DNA from 4 places in the Salinicola sp. JS01 genome. Region 2 is predicted to be linked to each of the others. Evidence: predicted binding sites of a transcription regulator. Region 2 holds the regulator's gene; each other region holds the start of a gene.
The links. Region 2 encodes LexA, which represses DNA repair genes until DNA is damaged. Its sites were predicted from a motif close to TACTGTNTANNTANACAGTA; they were not measured.
Positions count from the first base shown of each region.

Region 1 (4,333 bases), 360 kb from region 2:
AGCATGCAGATAGCGTCAGCCTGCGACGCCAGTGGTGCCACATCGGGTGCCGAATACTGCCGATGTTGCCGGGACTGGCTTGATTTGTAAGAGATATCTTACGCAAAATTGAGCGATATCGACCTGTATCCGTCATTCGTGAATTGATAATATGAGCGCTCGTTGTAGATCCTTGATCCCCGGTCTTCTGTCCGGGGATTTTTTATGCCCATTTTTTGCCACCTCAAGTCGAGGGCTGCTCTTTTCGGCTGCTTGTCGACCTTGCACGCAAGCGTGAAATGCGCAGCTGCCGATTAACAAAATACTACGTTTCAGTAGAAGCCTGTTTAACCTGGGTTGAGTTCAGCAGCTTGCGGATGCGCGCAAGATAGTGAAGGCGAGATCAGGGTGGATCTCCGGGAGCCGGCCAGGGAGGCTTTGCCAGGGATGCGGGGGCAGGAGGCCGCCGGTAGGTACGGAAGGGAGTCAGCGCTAGTCGGCCCGATCTCAGGATCGGGTCTTTTTTACCCTTGCTGATGGCGGCATCAATAATATAAACATCTAAATCTTATCTAAATTATAGTTATTTCACGCAATTAGATTAGACAGTATTAGAAGTTGACGTTATTCTCTGCAAGTAGGGATACAGCCTGGAATCGATCACGGACGATATTGCCAAGGATGCGGTTGAGCCGCAGTCTTTCAGCAGGATAGGCGCATGCTGATTGAAAGCCCGAGCGCTATCGCAGCGCGCTCGGGCTTTCTCTTATTGCATGTCAGTCAGTCGCGATCACGTTCGGCTGCCACGACCATGGACGATCGCGACGGCCGTGGTCAATCGCAACGGCCAAGGTCGATCTCGACGGGCGAGGACTCGAGCTGACACGCGTCGTCTTCGGTGGATCACAGACGCATCTACCACGCCGCTGTAGCGGGCCGCCGCCGAGCCTGGCATACGCTTTCTTGCGCGCTGCGCTTGCCAAACCTAAGTGATTGGAATTATTATCGAAAGCCTTGCGGGTGTAGCTCAATGGTAGAGCAGAAGCTTCCCAAGCTTAAGACGAGGGTTCGATTCCCTTCACCCGCTCCAATCCAGTGTTCAAACACGTCCAGACACGCCCACCATCTCTCCTGCAGCCCCCGCCACGCCTCGCTTTACCCGTTCAAACTTGTCCAAACATAGTTAGTGATAGCAACGCCCATTCTCTATTGCCTGGTTGACTGTTAGCCCTACACGCGGCCATCACGCAACGCGGCTAGGAGTGCCGTCTGCTGACGGATGTCCGACTCGCACTCAGGCACTCTCCGTGGCTCGGGCGCGCCAGCTCAGCAGAATGTCGTCGGCGGTGATCGAAATGACGCTCACCGCTGCCTCACGCGCCAGGCGTGCCATCAGTCGGGACCAGTCGTCCTGCGTTTCGCCGGGCTGGCGCATGATGACCAGCTGCTGGCGCCGATGGCAGGTGGCGCTCTGGATGGCGCGTGAGACGCGGCGTGACAGCCGCTCGTAGGGCGAGGGAAAAGCGAGAATCATGACGTCTCTCACCTGGTGGTGTATTTATATACAGTATAGTTGGCGACGCTCGATGGCGTAAAGCGATCCCCGGCACGAGGGGCCGGGACGGCGGCGCTCAGCGCTTGGTGGCGGGTGCGATCTTATGACTGGGCAGCTCATGGCCGAGCAGCCATCCCGCTCGAAGAACGGGCAATGATGAATGGCGACCACGAAAAAGGGGCCCAGGGGCCCCTTTCGTCACCGATGCACGGCGAGTGTCACTGGCTCTTGATGGCGTCGCCAGCTTCGACGCTGTGCCCTTCGGCGTTGATCTCGTCGAGTGATTTCGAATCTTCGATGTTGGTCGCACTGTCGGTCTCCGACTCCATTGCGTCCAGCGACTGATTGGTGGCAGCGCTGCCGCCGGAGAAGGAGGAGGCATCCTGCTCACCGCTGGCGGTAACACCGGAACCCGGCGCCAACGGCTCCTGGTTGGCCTGCCGGGCATCCTTGAGTGCGGCACTATCGGCCAGGGCACTACCGGCGAGTCCCAGAGTGAGGGCGGCAAAGGCGATGGTTGCGAGTGATTTTCTCATGCCAAATTCCTTTTGTGCTGAGGAAGAATAGGGGGCGATAGCCAGTGGGCTAACACGCCATCACACTGTAGCTGCTTTGCAATCAAGGTATGCGTTCAGTTGCCTCACTAGCGGACTTTTCGGCACGTAAGGCGGAGCTTTGGGCATGATTTCCAGCTTGCGCGCCTGTTTGTCGATGATTTTGCGGAGTCGATCCGCGCCTTTTCCGCCAGCGCCATGCTCGCCACGTGGGTGTTCCCGGCGCGGGCTTGAACTCGATCGGCCATGGCGTCATCTATAATGGTGAGGCGAGCAAGCGTTGGTCATTGCAAAGACATCGCCAAATCAAGAGAGTTGCTGATTTGGCGGTGGGACAACGCTCAGTTGACGTCATCAGTGATTGGACAGCGCCCGACAGGGCAGGAGAGTGTCATGAACGCGCGCGATTATCTGGCCAAGCAGGGTATTGCGCTGGACAAGGAGGAGGATAAGCCGCAGTCGCTCGAAGAGAAAGCCTGGGCACGGGCGCGCGAAGCTGCCGAACATGGCCCGCGCAGCGGCACGCCGCACGATTGGGAGGATTGGGAGCGCTATCACGAGGCGCTGGCGAGTGGTGCCGCCGAGATAAAGGGTAAGCAGCGGCCGCGTGACGGCGGGGCTGAAGGGATTGACGCGAATGCTGACGAGAGCGTCGGAGACGCTGGCGCCTCGTCTCGTCACCGTCGTTAGACAGCAGGATTGCGCAGGGCCAGCTATGCTGGTGAGCAGCCGAGCGGATCGACGCCAAGTGTCTGCGATACGAGTGTCGAGGCGCCGTCGCGTGTCGGTCGGCTGCGGTGACGATGGCGGTGATGAAAAAGGCGCCGCAAGGGACTGTTCTATCAATGTGGGCGTTGGCGCTGAAGAGCGCGAACGTGGCCACGGCAAAGGAGGCTACATGGATATCATCCGTATCATCTTCGCCATCATCCTGCCCCCGGTGGGCGTATTCCTGCAGGTGGGTCTGGGCCTGCAGTTCTGGATCAACATCGTGTTGACGCTGCTGGGCTATATCCCGGGCATCATCCATGCGGTGTGGATCATCGCCACGCGCTGAGTCGCGATGGGCAACGACAGCAAGAACGTATGAAAAAGCGCAGAGGGCCGGTTTCGACCGGCCCTCTGGCGTTTTCGGGGGCTTTGCGTGCGGGTTTCGCACCCCTCACGCGAGCACCGCGGGCTCGGCGTGAATCGGGCCGGTCAGGCCAGCCGATAGCGATAGTGCAGCGTCTCGTCCTTGCGCGGGCCCAGAATGCGCCAGGCGAGATCGAAGCCATCGACAAGCAGGTGCAGGCGGGCGCTGTAGGCATCAGCGGCACACTGGTGGTGGTGCTCGCTCACCAGGGTGTCGGCGTCGGCGGCGACCAGGTCGAACAGCGCCACTGCCGCCTCGCGGCCGCGGCGTTCGTGGGCGAGCGCCACGCGCTCGGGTGCTAGGCGCCAGCAGTAGAGGTTGCGCATGGTCACCGGCTGCTGGCCGGCCAGGGTGAAGTGGCCGCTTTCGTGGAAGCGTACCGTATCGCCCTCCACCTCCGCGCGTACGCTGCCCTGGCCGTGACCGGACCAGCCGGTGCGCGAGCCGGCGCCGGTCTCGGCGGTAAACGCGAAATGTGTGACTTGGGGCAGCAGGGTGTGCAGCCGTATAATGGCTGTCAACTCGTCTGTCATGAAAAGGTTGACCTTAAATGTCGTATCTCGTCGGCGTCACGCTACTGTGGGCCTTCTCGTTCAGTCTGATCGGTGTCTACCTCTCGGGGCAAGTGGATAGCTACTTCGCCGTGGCCACTCGGATCGTGCTGGCGACGCTGATCTTCCTGCCCCTGCTGCGCCCGCGGGCGATCTCCGGCGCCAGCCGTCTGGGGCTGATGAGTGTCGGCGCGCTGCAGCTCGGCGTGATGTACCTGTTCTTCTATCACGCCTTCCTGCTGCTGAGCGTGCCCGAGGTGCTGCTGTTCACCATCTTCACGCCGCTCTACATCACTCTGATCGATGACCTCCTGGCGCGGCGCTTCTCGCCGCGCTATCTGCTGATGGCGGCGCTGGCCGTGGCCGGGGCGGCGGTGATCCGTTACGACGGCGTCAATGCCGGCTACTGGCTGGGCTTTCTGGTCGTGCAGGGAGCCAATGTCTGCTTCGCTCTGGGGCAGGTCGGCTACCGCCATCTGGCCCGCGGGCTGCCTGCCGGCGTCGCCCATCGCCATCTCTTCGGCTGGTTCTACCTCGGCGCGCTGTGTGTGGCGCTGCC
Region 1 is NZ_CP127244.1:2,432,631-2,436,963, reverse strand. Features, by position in the region: tRNA gene QO259_RS11215 (tRNA-Gly) at 996-1,069, shown strand; gene QO259_RS11210 (DUF1654 domain-containing protein) at 1,274-1,513, opposite strand; gene QO259_RS11205 (hypothetical protein) at 1,753-2,070, opposite strand; gene QO259_RS11200 (hypothetical protein) at 2,482-2,778, shown strand; gene QO259_RS11195 (YqaE/Pmp3 family membrane protein) at 2,987-3,145, shown strand; gene QO259_RS11190 (DUF6314 family protein) at 3,289-3,744, opposite strand; gene QO259_RS11185 (EamA family transporter) at 3,774-4,333, shown strand, end outside.
Region 1: a site for LexA is predicted at 1,530-1,549, ahead of QO259_RS11210 (DUF1654 domain-containing protein). Genes of this name have one in related genera too.

Region 2 (4,333 bases):
GACCACCTCCGGGTCGGGCGAGAAGCTGCGCGAACCGATCGCCGGCGACTGGTCGTCGTCGAGGTCGAGCACCGGGGCGAAAGTCAGGTCGAAACCGCACGCGGCCATCTCCATGCCCAGCAGCCAACCGGTATCCAGGGCCAGGGCCAGCGCGGCTTCCGGCGACTCGGCGAACTGCCGCCCCAGGGTCGCCATCGGCGGTAGCCGGGTCACACCCTGCTTGAGCCGCTGCACGCGCCCGCCCTCCTGGTCGATGGCCACCAGCAGGTCCGGCCGGCAGGCGCGAATCTCGCCGATCAGCGTCTGGGTGGTTCCCGCATCCGGGGTGTTGCGCGCAAACAGAATGACGCCCCCGACCTCGGGGCGCGACAGCAGCCGCCGCTCTTCCTCACGCAGTCGAGTGCCCTCGACGTCCAGCATTACCGGACCCAGCGGTTGTGTCATAGCCGTTACCTGAAACCGTGAAGCGCCCGATTCTAGACGACCCGCCAGCGTCATGACAGAGGTCGGCGCCGCCGCATCAGCTCACCGCGGTCTCCGCCGGCTCCAGCGGTGCCAGCATGGCGGCCGCCACCACCGGCTTGAGCCGCCGGATCAGGTCGCGCACGGTGACATGCTCGTGATACTCGGTGTCGGCGATATCGCGCAGCGCATCCAGTCCGGATAGCGTGAATACCACGGTACCGAGCATGAAGTGGAGCCGCCAGAAACGCTCCGCCTCCGGCAATTCCGGCGTGGCCAGCCGCAGGCAGGCGACGAAACGGTGAAAGGTTTCGCCGTAGTGCGCCTGAATGTAGCGCCGCAGATGCCCCTGGGCCTGGGTATAGGCGAGCCCCAGAAGCTTCATGAATATCTTGAGACTGTGACGCTCCGCCGGAACCTCGAGCACGCTCTCGGCAAGGCGCTCGAGCAGCACCTCGAGCGGAATGGTCTGCCCGCCATAGTGGCGCTCGAGCCCGTCTAGCGCGTGATTGAGGCGCTCGGCGAAGGGATCGAGATAACGCGCGAAGACCGCCTGGATCAGCGCCTTTTTGGAACCGAAGTGATAATTGACCGCCGCCAGGTTGACCTTGGCCCGGGTGGTGATGTTGCGCAGCGACGTCTCGGCGAACCCTTTCTCGGCGAACAGCACCTCGGCGGTGTCGAGAATGCGGGTCACAGTGTCGGACTGGGCCATGGACTACCTCTTTACTGTCGATATCGGCGGCTTTTCACTGACATCGAATCTGTCGGCCAACGCCTGTCGAATCAGCTGAAAAACGCCTGTTTGAAACGCTTTCGAATCTAACCACCCCAGACGTCACGGCACAATCGCGGCAAACGTCGAAGGCGCCCTTTCCCCGAGACCTTCCACGAGACCTTCCACCGAGTCTTTTACCAAAGCCCCTTCCCGGCACCCTTTCCTCGCCCGCCCCCTTTCGCTACCCCGCATGACTGGATACAATTCCAGACTGTATACATGACCAAGCCCTGACAGGCCCCGGGGAGACGCCCAATGTCGAGACCGCTCACCGCCCGGCAGCAGAACGTCTACGATTTCATCGTCAAGACGATGACCGAGTTCGGCTATCCGCCCACCCGCGCCGAGATCGCCAAGGCGCTGGGATTCCGCTCTCCCAATGCCGCCGAAGAGCACCTGCGTGCGCTCGATCGCAAGGGTGTGATCCGCATGATTCCGGGGACCTCCCGCGGGATCCGACTGCCCACTGCGGCCGGGACCGCGGAACCCACCGACCCCGCCGAAACCGGCCTGCCGATCGTGGGTAACGTCGCCGCCGGCAGCCCGATCCTGGCCGCCGAGCACATCGACCGCTACTGCCCACTGCCGGCGGACTACTTCGCCCCCAGGGCCGACTACCTGCTGCGTGTGCGTGGGCTGTCGATGAAAGACATCGGCATCCTCGATGGCGACCTGCTCGCCGTGCATCGCACCCAGGAAGTGCGCGACGGCCAGATCGTGGTCGCCCGGCTCGACGACGAGGTCACGGTCAAGCGCTTTCAACGCCGCGGGCGCCGCGTCACCCTTCTAGCAGAGAACGCCGACTTCGCCCCCATCGAAGTCGATCTGGAGCACCAGCAGCTGGATATCGAGGGTCTCGGCGTAGGCATCATCCGCGGCGGCAACGGCCTGGGTCTGCAGTAGCCGTCGGCAGCCATGCGCAAGATCCTCCACGCGGACTGCGACTGCTTCTACGCCGCGGTGGAAATGCGCGACGACCCCGGGCTGCGTGACCTGCCGCTGGCGATCGGCGGCAGTGCCGACAAGCGCGGGGTCATCGCCACCTGCAACTACCCGGCGCGGCGCTACGGCATCCATTCGGCGATGCCCACCGCACGCGCCCTGCGTCTATGCCCCGAGCTCAAGCTGCTCAAGCCTGACTTCGATCGCTACCGCCGCGTCTCGCATGACATTCAAGCGGTATTCCACGAGCTGACTCCGCTGGTGGAGCCGCTCTCCCTCGACGAAGCCTATCTCGACGTCAGCGAGGTCACCCGTTTCCAGGGGAGTGCGACCTGGATGGCGCACTGGCTCAAGCAGGAGGTGCTCGCGCGTACCGGCATCGTGGTCTCGGTGGGCGTGGCACCCAACAAGTTCCTGGCCAAGATCGCCAGCGACTGGGACAAGCCGGACGGCCTGTTCGTGATTCCGCCCGCACAGATGGCGAGCTTCATCGAGGGTCTGGCGGTCGACAAGCTGCATGGGGTCGGCCCTGCCACCGCGGCCAAGCTGGCGGGACTCGGCATCGCCACCTGCGCCGAACTGCGCGCGCGGCCGCTGGAGCAACTGATAGACACCTTCGGCAAGTTCGGCCAGCGCCTGCACGAGCTGGCCCACGGCATCGACGACCGGCCGGTCAACGTCACCCGCGAGCGCAAGTCGGTCAGCGTCGAGACCACCTACGACAGCGACCTGCCGGACCTCGCCCAGTGCCACCAGGCGCTGGCACCGCTGATTGTGCGTCTCGACGAACGCCTGGCCCGCCATGGCCACCCCGATATCGGCAAGCAGTTCGTCAAGGTGCGCTTTCACGACTTCACCAGCACCACTCAGGAGACCGGCGCCCGCGGCGTGATCCATGCGCGCTTCCACGAGCTGCTGGAAAGCGCCTGGCAACGCGGCGGCCGCCCGGTGCGCCTGCTCGGGGTCGGCGTGCGCCTGGCGCCGGAGGCCGAACAGCGCCAGCTCGGCCTGTTCGACGGCGAGCAGCCGGCCTGACGCCGCCGGCGCGACGCCAGCGACACCGCCCGAAGGTTCAGGAGAAGACGACGGTCTTGTTGCCGTGGATCAGGACGCGATCCTGCAGGTGCCAGCGCAGGCCGCGGGCGAGCACGGCCTTCTCCACGTCACGCCCCAGCCGAACCAGATCCTGGGGTGTATGGCAGTGCGACACCCGCTGAATGTCCTGCTCGATGATCGGCCCCGCGTCCAGCTCCTGGGTGACGTAGTGGCAGGTCGCACCGATCAGCTTGACCCCGCGCTCGAACGCCTGGTGGTAAGGCTTGGCGCCGGCGAAGGACGGCAGAAAGCTGTGGTGGATATTGATGATGCGCCCGGCGTAGCGCTCGCACAGCGCCGGCGGCAGGATCTGCATGTAACGTGCCAGCACCACGCTGTCGGCCTCGGCCGCATCGATCAGCCGCTCGACCTCGGCGAACGCGGGCGCCTTGTCGGCGGGGTCGACGCTCACCCGATGGAAGTCGATGCCGTGCCACTCGACGAGGGCGCGCAGATCATCGTGGTTGGAGATCACGCAGGGAATGTCGCAATCGAGCTCCCCCGCCGACCAACGGTAGAGCAGGTCGACCAGACAGTGCGACTCGCGCGAGACCATCAGCACCACACGCTGACGCCGGCTGGCATCGCTCAGCCGCCAATCCATCGCGAATTCGCGGGCAATGGTCTCGAACTCGGCCCGAAAGGCCGCGGCCCCCAGCGCCTCCGATTGAATGTCGTAGCGCATGAAAAAGCGCCCGTTATCGAGGTCGGAGTGCTGGTTGGCCTCGATGATGGAGCCCCCCTGGGCGGCGATGAAGCCCGAGACGCGGGACACGATCCCGACCCGGTCTGGGCAGGAGACGATCAAACGATAATTGTGCGGCATAACTCACGCTGACAGGGTCGATGAAACGAAAAGTCGCCGCGCACCGAGAGGACGCGACGACGCAACCTGCCTCGGTAGCGGCGGCACGACACCCGCCGCGCTCGGGGCGGCAATATTGTACCCGATTCGCCGTGGCTGCGGCGCTCGCCTTTACGCGCGCCGATCCCGGTTTGAGCGGGCCGAGAACGATGCCTTATAGTGAGACGAGACTTTTCCCGTTAAGGAAGCCG
Region 2 is NZ_CP127244.1:2,070,431-2,074,763, forward strand. Features, by position in the region: gene nagZ (beta-N-acetylhexosaminidase) at 1-444, opposite strand, end outside; gene QO259_RS09385 (TetR/AcrR family transcriptional regulator) at 521-1,177, opposite strand; gene lexA (transcriptional repressor LexA) at 1,496-2,143, shown strand; gene dinB (DNA polymerase IV) at 2,156-3,217, shown strand; gene purU (formyltetrahydrofolate deformylase) at 3,255-4,103, opposite strand.

Region 3 (4,333 bases), 1.0 Mb from region 2:
TGGTGTGTCCGCGCTCCTCGAAGTAGTTCAGGAAAGCCTGTCTGATAGCTGCGCTTTTCATAAACAATCCGTAGCGAGAGTCCGTGGCAAAAATCCGTGACGACGGATCTTGGCGAAAGTCCGTGACGATAGGCGTGCCCACGGCGGCAAACGGACCACGTGGCGACGCGCAGACGGCCGTCTCGGCAGCGATGTGCTGCTCCTGCGGCCATCGCAAGGCGCGTTAGTATAACGTGGTCGACTGTGAGTCTGTCGAGTGCGACACCCATGTCGCCGACATTCGCCGCCCTCGGGCGAATCGGACCACCCGATCCGGTAACGCCAGACCAGGTCTGCACGAGACGCGTGTCATGGATGACATCGGAACGGGAAAAGGACGCAAGAGAGCTGGGAAAGCGGGAGCAGGTGAGGAGAACTGGGGAAGATGAAGCCGGGAAAAATGGGCTGATGGGAAGCGCGGAAAGAGGACAGGAAAAGAGAAGCGCGTGCCGCGGGCGCAACGAGGAAAGCGCGGCTGTGAAGCGCCAGGGTGAGAAGTCTCGCAGTCCGGTGCGCTACGCTGACAGCGCGACGCACCAGGGGTGCCGCCAGGCTCGGCAAGGTCGAAGATAAAGCCCGAGAGCTCAATCCTCCCAGGCGTGGCGCATGGCGTGGCGCACCTGATCGAAGCCGAACCCGCGTCCGGCCAGGAAGCGTTCGCGCTTGGCCCGCTCACGGGGCGTGCTGCCGGGCCCGGAGAAGCGCTTGGCCAGGGCCTGACACGCCAGGTCCTGCCAGTCCGGCGCCTCCGCCTCGAGGGCCAGCGCCGCCAGGGCGTCGTCGATGCCGCGCTGAGCCAGATCGCCGCGAATCCGCACCGGGCCGTGACCGAGCTGCACCCGGGAACGCACGAAGATCTCGGCGAAGCGAGTATCGGACTGCAGCCCGTCCGCCGCCAGCGCGTCCAGCGTGACGGCGATCTCATCACGCTCGACGCCCTTGGCCGCCAGACGCTGTTCGAGCTCGGCGCGACTGTACTCGCGGCGTGCCAGCAGGGCGATCGCCCGCTCCCGGGGCGGGATCTCCGCAGCGTCAGCCATGGCGTGTTCTCCTCCTCGGCAACGCCCTGAACATCGGGCGCGTCTTCAACCCAACCGCCTGCCCCGCCTCGCGCTACAGCAGCGAGTCGTTGGCGTCGTCGGTGGCCGCGGCTTCCGTTTCCTTCTCCTTGTCCTTCTCCTTGGGCGCGGCAACGGCCAGCAGCTGGGCGCGAATCTGATCCTCGATCTCGGTCATGATCGCCGGATTCTCTTCCAGGTACTGGGCCGCATTGGCCTTGCCCTGGCCGATCTTGCTGCCCTTGTAGCTGTACCAGGCACCGGCCTTGTCGACCAGGCTGCACTGCACGCCCAGGTCGATCACCTCGCCGGCATGGTAGATGCCCTTGCCGTAGAGAATCTGGAACTCGGACTGGCGGAACGGCGGCGCCACCTTGTTCTTGACCACCTTGACCCGGGTCTCGTTACCGGTGACCTCGTCACCCTGCTTGACCGAGCCGATGCGGCGAATGTCGAGACGCACGCTGGAGTAGAACTTCAGCGCGTTACCGCCGGTGGTGGTCTCGGGGCTGCCGAACATCACCCCGATCTTCATGCGGATCTGGTTGATGAACACCACCATGCAGTTGGCGTTCTTGATGTTGCCGGTGATCTTGCGCAGTGCCTGCGACATCAAACGTGCCTGCAGGCCGACGTGGGAGTCGCCCATCTCGCCCTCGATCTCGGCGCGCGGGGTGAGCGCCGCCACCGAGTCGATGATGATGACGTCGACACCGCCGGAGCGCACCAGCATGTCGCAGATCTCCAGCGCCTGCTCGCCGGTGTCCGGCTGCGACACCAGCAGCTGGTCGAGGTCGACCCCCAGCTTCTCGGCGTAGCTCGGATCGAGCGCGTGCTCGGCGTCGATGAAGGCGCAGGTCTTGCCCTGCTTCTGCGCCTGGGCGATCACCGACAGGGTCAGGGTGGTCTTGCCCGAGGATTCAGGGCCGAAGATCTCGACCACGCGGCCGTAGGGCAGACCGCCCACCCCAAGGGCGATATCCAACCCCAGCGAGCCGGTCGAGACCACCGGGATGGCGGTGCGCGGCGTATCGCCCAGACGCATCACGGTGCCTTTGCCGAATTGGCGGTCGATCTGCGACAAAGCCGCGCTGAGTGCCTTGCTGCGATTTTCGTCCTGTGCCATGAAAGTCTCCTGTGAGTGCGTCGAAGACGAGCCTTGGAAAGCTGGCGTCGTGGGATGGCGGCCGGAAAAGTGAGCCCGTCGCATAGGGCCACCCTGTGGGAGAGGCGACCTCGGCGACGGGCGAGACGGCCAGGCCGCCCGATCACTGTATGATTAGCCAGTAGTATGGCGAAAAAAATCGCCCGCGCCTATATCCTCGCGTCGATTTTCCGCCTGCGTCGCTGCATTTTCCGGGATCGCGCCGGGAGAGGCCAGCGCCAAGTGCCGCTCAGGCCTCGGCGACGAGCGATTCGAGCAGCCCCGCCAGGGCGATCGCCACCGCCTGGGCGCGCACCGCGGCACGCTCCCCCGGCAGCCGAAAACACGCCACTCGCTGGGCCTCGGCATCGCCCCAGGCGAACCACACCGTCCCCACCGGCTTCTCGGCACTGCCGCCGCCGGGGCCGGCCACGCCGCTGATCGCCACGCCGAGCTCGGCGCCGCTGTCGCGGCAGGCGCCGGCGACCATCTCGCGCACGGTGGCCGCGCTGACCGCCCCATGCTGCTCAAGCGTCTGCGCCGAAACCCCCAACATGCGCTGCTTGGCGGCATTGGCGTAGGTGACATAACCGCTGGCGAAGTAGCCCGAGCTCCCGGCGATCGCGGTGATCGCCTCGGCCACGCCGCCCCCGGTGCACGACTCGGCGGTGGTGACGAAACAGCCGGCGGCCAGACACGCCTCGCCCAGGCGTCGGGCAAGCACCTGCGGGTCCTGATCACTGCCGGGAGGCAGCGGATGGTCGGTGGGCAAGCTCATGGGGTCTCCTGCGGCTCGAGCGCCGCACCGGTCTCGTCTGCCGGGCAGGCGCGTCGTGTCATGCCAGTGGTGGCATGCGAGTGGTCTCAGGTGAGTAGTATGCGAGCTTTGCGCGTCGACGCAACGCGCGCGGCCGACGCACAGCACAAGCGCGCCCCGGCGGGCGACTATTCGGCGTCGCGCGGATGGGTGGGCGGCAGCGGCTGCGCGTGCCCCCCGGCACACAGATCGGCGACCGCGATCTCGAGCAGGATGACCGCCAGTTCGCTGACGTTGACGTTGCGCCGGTTGGCCTCGATCGAGAGCAGCCTGAACGTGGAGTCGCTGAGGTGATTGAGCACCAGCCGGGCCATGAGGGGGTCCTCGGATGCCGATTTCACCCACTGTAACGATTCGCCCGCCGCGGGCGAGACTGAAAACACTACACCTCGGGCATGAACCGGCGTCACCCCGGCACGGGCGATCGGCGATGCAGCAACGCTGACCCCCGTGGTAACCTTCGGCCTTTCTCCATGTTTCATGTTTCATGTTTCATGTTTCATGCTTCGCCGGCCCCGGCGAGGCGCGTGCCGCCATGATGCCCCACGATACCCAGAGAGCCTCGTAACGCCATGCAGGATACGGCCGCCAGCAAAGCCCAGCAGCATACGCCGATGATGGCGCAGTACCTCAAGATCAAGCGCGAGCACCCCGAGGTGCTGCTGTTCTACCGCATGGGCGATTTCTACGAACTGTTCTACGACGACGCCAAGCGCGCCGCCAAGCTGCTCGACATCACCCTGACCGCGCGCGGTCAATCAGCCGGTTCGCCGATCCCCATGGCCGGCGTGCCCTACCACAGCGCCGAGTCCTATCTGGCGCGGCTGGTGCGCTCGGGCGAGTCGGTGGCGATCTGCGAGCAGATCGGCGACCCCGCCACCAGCAAGGGGCCGGTGGAGCGCCGGGTGGTGCGGATCGTCACCCCCGGCACGCTGCACGACGAGGCGCTGCTCGATGAGCGCCGCGACAATCTGCTGGTGGCCCTGCACCGCCACGGCGAGCGCTGGGGCATCGCCTGGCTGGAGCTATCCAGCGGCCGCTTCGCCGTGCTCGAGGTCGACGGCGAGGCCGACATGCAGGCCGAGATCCATCGCCTGCAACCGGCCGAGCTGCTCGCCGCCGAGACCCAGGACCTGCCCCCGGCGCTGGCCGAGCGCACCGGGCTGCGTCGCCAGAACGACTGGCACTTCGACCTGGAGACCGCCAACCGCCTGCTGTGCGACCAGTTCCAGGTGGCCGATCTGCGCGGCTTCGGCTGCACCCATCTGGAGGTCG
Region 3 is NZ_CP127244.1:3,081,104-3,085,436, forward strand. Features, by position in the region: gene alaS (alanine--tRNA ligase) at 1-61, opposite strand, end outside; gene QO259_RS14080 (regulatory protein RecX) at 624-1,079, opposite strand; gene recA (recombinase RecA) at 1,153-2,223, opposite strand; gene QO259_RS14090 (CinA family protein) at 2,492-3,019, opposite strand; gene QO259_RS14095 (hypothetical protein) at 3,187-3,372, opposite strand; gene mutS (DNA mismatch repair protein MutS) at 3,631-4,333, shown strand, end outside.
Region 3: a site for LexA is predicted at 2,367-2,386, ahead of recA (recombinase RecA). Genes of this name have one in related genera too.

Region 4 (4,333 bases), 1.1 Mb from region 2:
GTGGAGCGGCTCAAGAACGAGCGCTTCCGCCACTTCCTGCGCCAGATCGCGATCTCGCTGCTAGTGGTCGACGAGGCCCACTGCATCTCCGAGTGGGGCCACAACTTCCGCCCGGACTACCTCAAGCTGCCCGACTACCAGCGCGAGTTCGATATCCCTCAGGCGCTGCTGCTCACCGCGACCGCGACCCCGGCGGTGATCGCCGACATGCGCGACAAGTTCGCCATTGCCGCCGAGGACGTGATCACCACCGGCTTCCACCGCCCCAACCTCGAACTGCTGGTCGAGCCGGTGCCGGCCGACGAGCGTCTCGAGGCCCTGGCGGCGTGGCTGGCGCCGCAGCAGCAGCCGGGTGCGGCCGCGCCCACCATCGTCTACGTCACCCTGCAGCACAGCGCCGAACAGGTCGCCCGCGATCTCAGCGCCCGCGGCATCGCCGCGCGGGCCTACCACGCCGGGCTCGACAGCGAGACCCGCGAGGCCATTCAGCAGGGCTTCATGCACGGCGAGCTCGCCTGCATCGTCGCCACCATCGCCTTCGGCATGGGCATCGACAAGGGCGATATACGCAACGTGGTCCACTACGACCTGCCCAAGTCGATCGAGAACTACAGCCAGGAAATCGGCCGCGCCGGACGCGACGGCAAGCCCTCACGTTGCCTCACCCTGGCCGGCCGCGACGGCCTGCGGGTACTGGAGAACTTCGTCTACGGCGATACCCCGGAGCGCGCCGGCATTCGCCACGTGCTCGGCGAGATCGCCGCCGCCGGCGCCGGGCCGGAGCGCCAGTGGCCGGTGCTGCTCAACACCCTCTCGCGCGATAGCAACGTGCGCCTGCTGCCGTTGAAGACGCTGCTGGTGCGCCTGGAGATGCACGGCGTCATCGCCCCGCGCTACGCCTACCTGGCCGAGTACCGACTGCGCTACGTCGAGCCGGCAGAGGCGCTGGTGGCGCGCTTCGAGGGCGAGCGCGCCGACTTCGTGCGGCTGATCGTCGACAACGTGCCGATGGCGCGCACCTGGGGCACGGTGGATTTCGAGCGCCTCTATCAGGCGGGGGCGGCGGCCGGCATCGACGCCTCGCGAGGGCGAGTGATCACGGCGCTGGAGTACTTCCAGGAGAAGGGCTGGGTGGTGCTGGAAGCCAAGCGCATGACCGATGTCTACGAGGTGCTGACGCCCGAGTTCGACATCGACGGCCTGAGCGAGACGCTGCTGGCCGAGTACCAGGCGCGGGAGGCGAGTGAGATCGCCCGGCTGCACGCCATGCTCGACCTGTTCGAATCCACCACCTGCCTGACCTGGCGCCTGGCGGCCTATTTCGGCGAGGCGCCGCCGGCGGGTACTACTGGCTGCGGCCACTCGGTCCAGGCCGCCCGGGGCTGCGGCCATTGTTCGGTATGCCACGGCCATATCGCCCGCCTGCCGCCGGCACCGCCGCTGCCCGAGCCCGATGCGCAGACGCTGCAGCAGGCGCTGGCGCCGTTCATCACCCACCACCGCGACACCCTGGGCGAGGCCCCCGGCCCCCAGCGCATGGCGCACTTTCTGTGCGGGCTGGCGATGCCGCTGTTCACCCCGCTCAAGGCGCGCAAGCTGCCGGGGTACGCGCGCTTCGAGGCCTATCCCTACGCCGAGATCCGCACGCGCTGCGAGGCGCTGGCGGCGGCAGGCGAGACATCGGCCTGATACGCACCGGGCCTATCCGGAGACACGAATACTGTATGCAAAACCACTGTTTTTGAGTACAGTATTTCGAACTAAGCTCCCCGATCGCGGCAGCCATCCTGACAGGGTCGGCCCGCCACCGGGGTTGCCGTCTCCCCTGCTCGAGGTGCGCCATGGAGCTGATCGACAAACTCTCCATCCTGGCCGATGCCGCCAAGTACGACGCCTCCTGCGCCAGCAGCGGCGCGCCCAACCGCAGCTCCCGCGGCAAGGCCGGGCTGGGTGCCTCCAGCGGCATGGGCATCTGTCATAGCTTCACCCCGGACGGCCGCTGCGTCTCGCTGCTCAAGGTGCTGCTGACCAACTTCTGCCTCTACGACTGCCAGTACTGCATCAACCGCCGTTCGAGCAATATTCCGCGCGCCCGCTTCACGCCGGAAGAGGTGGTACGGCTCACGCTCTCCTTCTATCGCCGCAACACCATCAGCGGGCTGTTCCTGAGTTCGGGCATCATCCGCTCCAGCGACTACACCATGGAGCAGTTGATCCAGGTGGCGAAGCTGCTGCGTGAGACGCATCAGTTCCGTGGCTATATCCACCTCAAGGCGATCCCCGAGGCCGACCCCAAACTGCTGGAAGAGGCCGGGCGCTATGCCGACCGCTTGAGCGCCAATATCGAGCTGCCGACGCTCACGAGTCTCAAGACCCTGGCACCGGAAAAGGAGCTGGGTACCATCCACTCGGCGATGGGGCAGATCCGCCAGGGCATCGACGCCGCCAACGACGCGGCCACCCAGGACGCCAGACAGCCACCGCGCAGCGCCAACCCCAAGCGCCTGGCGCCGCGCTACGCCCCGGGCGGTCAGAGCACGCAGATGATCGTCGGCGCCGATGCCACCGACGACCGCACCATCCTGCAGTCCGCCGAGCAGCTCTACCGCGACTTCCGCCTTAAGCGCGTCTACTACTCGGCCTTCAGTCCGATCCCCGAACGCCCCGCTGGTCTGCCCCAGGCGGCGCCACCGCTGCTGCGCGAGCATCGGCTCTACCAGGCCGACTTCCTGATCCGCGGTTACGGCTTCGCCGCCGCGGAGCTGCTCGGCAAGCCGGGCAATCTGGAGCTGGAGATCGACCCCAAGCTGGCCTGGGCGCTGACCCATCGCGATACCTTCCCGGTCGATCTCAACCGCGCCGAGCCGGCGCTGATCGCCCGCGTGCCGGGGATCGGCCTGAGGAGCGTACAGCGGCTGGTCGCGCTGCGCCGCCAGCGCAAGATCCGCTTTCAGGACCTGATCGCACTGCGCTGCCGGGTGGAGACCCTGCGCCCCTTCGTGGTGACTCAGGACTATCGCCCCGCCGATGGCCAGCGCGACAGCGCCCGCCTGCGCCAGCAGCTGACCGCGCCACAGCCGGCGCAGATGGCACTATGGTGAGCCCGCGATGACGCCTGCCCCGTCAGCCAGTGCCATGCCCTGGGTGGTGCCCGCCGCGGACTTCGGCCAGTGGCGCGACGCTGCCCGGCGCCTGCTGCAGGCCGGCGTGCCGCCGGCGGCGGTGGTGTGGGAGGATGCGCGCGAACGCCAGGAAGATCTCTTCGCCGACACCACCGCCGACGCTATCAGGCTGCCCGAGCCGAGCGTGGCGCCAGCGCCGGTGCGCATCGGCCGCGAGGACCTGGCCCTGCTCGAACGCGCCTCACGCTACCGTAGCGGCGGCGGCGAACAGAACCGCTGGGCCCTGCTCTACCGGGTGATATGGCGCCTGCACCACGGCGAGCGCGACGCCACCCACGCCGCCGACAGCGATGGCCGCGCGCTGCATCAGCGCCGCCACGCGGTCAAGCGCGAGGCACACCATATGCACGCCTTCCTGCGCTTTTATCGCGACGCCACGGACGCCGACACGGCGGATACCCGGGGTGCCCAGGACACCCCAGGCGGAGAGGGTTTGCATGGCAGAGAAGATTGCCTCGGCAGGAGGGATGACCGCGACAGAGAGAAGGACCTCAAGGTGGAAGAGTCCCAGGCCAGCTTTATCGCCTGGTTCGAGCCGGCCCACGACGTGCTCGACCTGGGCGCCGAACACTTCGCCGACCGCCTCGGCGGCAACGCCTTCCTGATCGCCACCCCGCGCGGCGGCGTGGCCTGGGACGGCCAGCGGCTGGATTATCGCACGCCCTGCCCCGCGGCCTGGGCCACCCGCGCCCGGGCTGCCCAGGCCGTCGGCGCGGATGATCAGCACGCGCTCTGGCGCACCTACTTCGTCAGCACCTTCAATCCGGCGCGGCTCAATCATCGGGTCATGACCCAGCACATGCCGCAGCGCTTCTGGCGTCATCTCAGCGAAGGCGACCTGATCCCCGCACTCGAAGCCCGCGCCCGCCACGGTGGGCGCCGCCTGGCGCAGGAGGCGAGCGTCGGCGAGCGCAAAGGGAAGACGCTACCGCCAGCTAGGCGCTAGGCGCTAGGCGCTCAAGGAGAGGCGGTATCGATCCGCGCCACCGCATCTCGGCTGGCGAGGTCGCGCGCTTCGCCGGTGAGTTCGAACAGCCGGCCGTCGCGCATCTCAAGCAGGCGATCGGCTTCGGCGAAGTAGTGGTCGTCATGGCTGATGGCGAACACGGTGATGCCGAGTTCGCGGAAGCGCGGCATCAGCTCGCGGTAGA
Region 4 is NZ_CP127244.1:941,128-945,460, reverse strand. Features, by position in the region: gene QO259_RS04290 (RecQ family ATP-dependent DNA helicase) at 1-1,689, shown strand, start outside; gene QO259_RS04285 (putative DNA modification/repair radical SAM protein) at 1,842-3,101, shown strand; gene QO259_RS04280 (DUF4130 domain-containing protein) at 3,109-4,128, shown strand; gene QO259_RS04275 (multidrug ABC transporter permease/ATP-binding protein) at 4,140-4,333, opposite strand, start outside.
Region 4: a site for LexA is predicted at 1,734-1,753, ahead of QO259_RS04285 (putative DNA modification/repair radical SAM protein). Genes of this name have one in related genera too.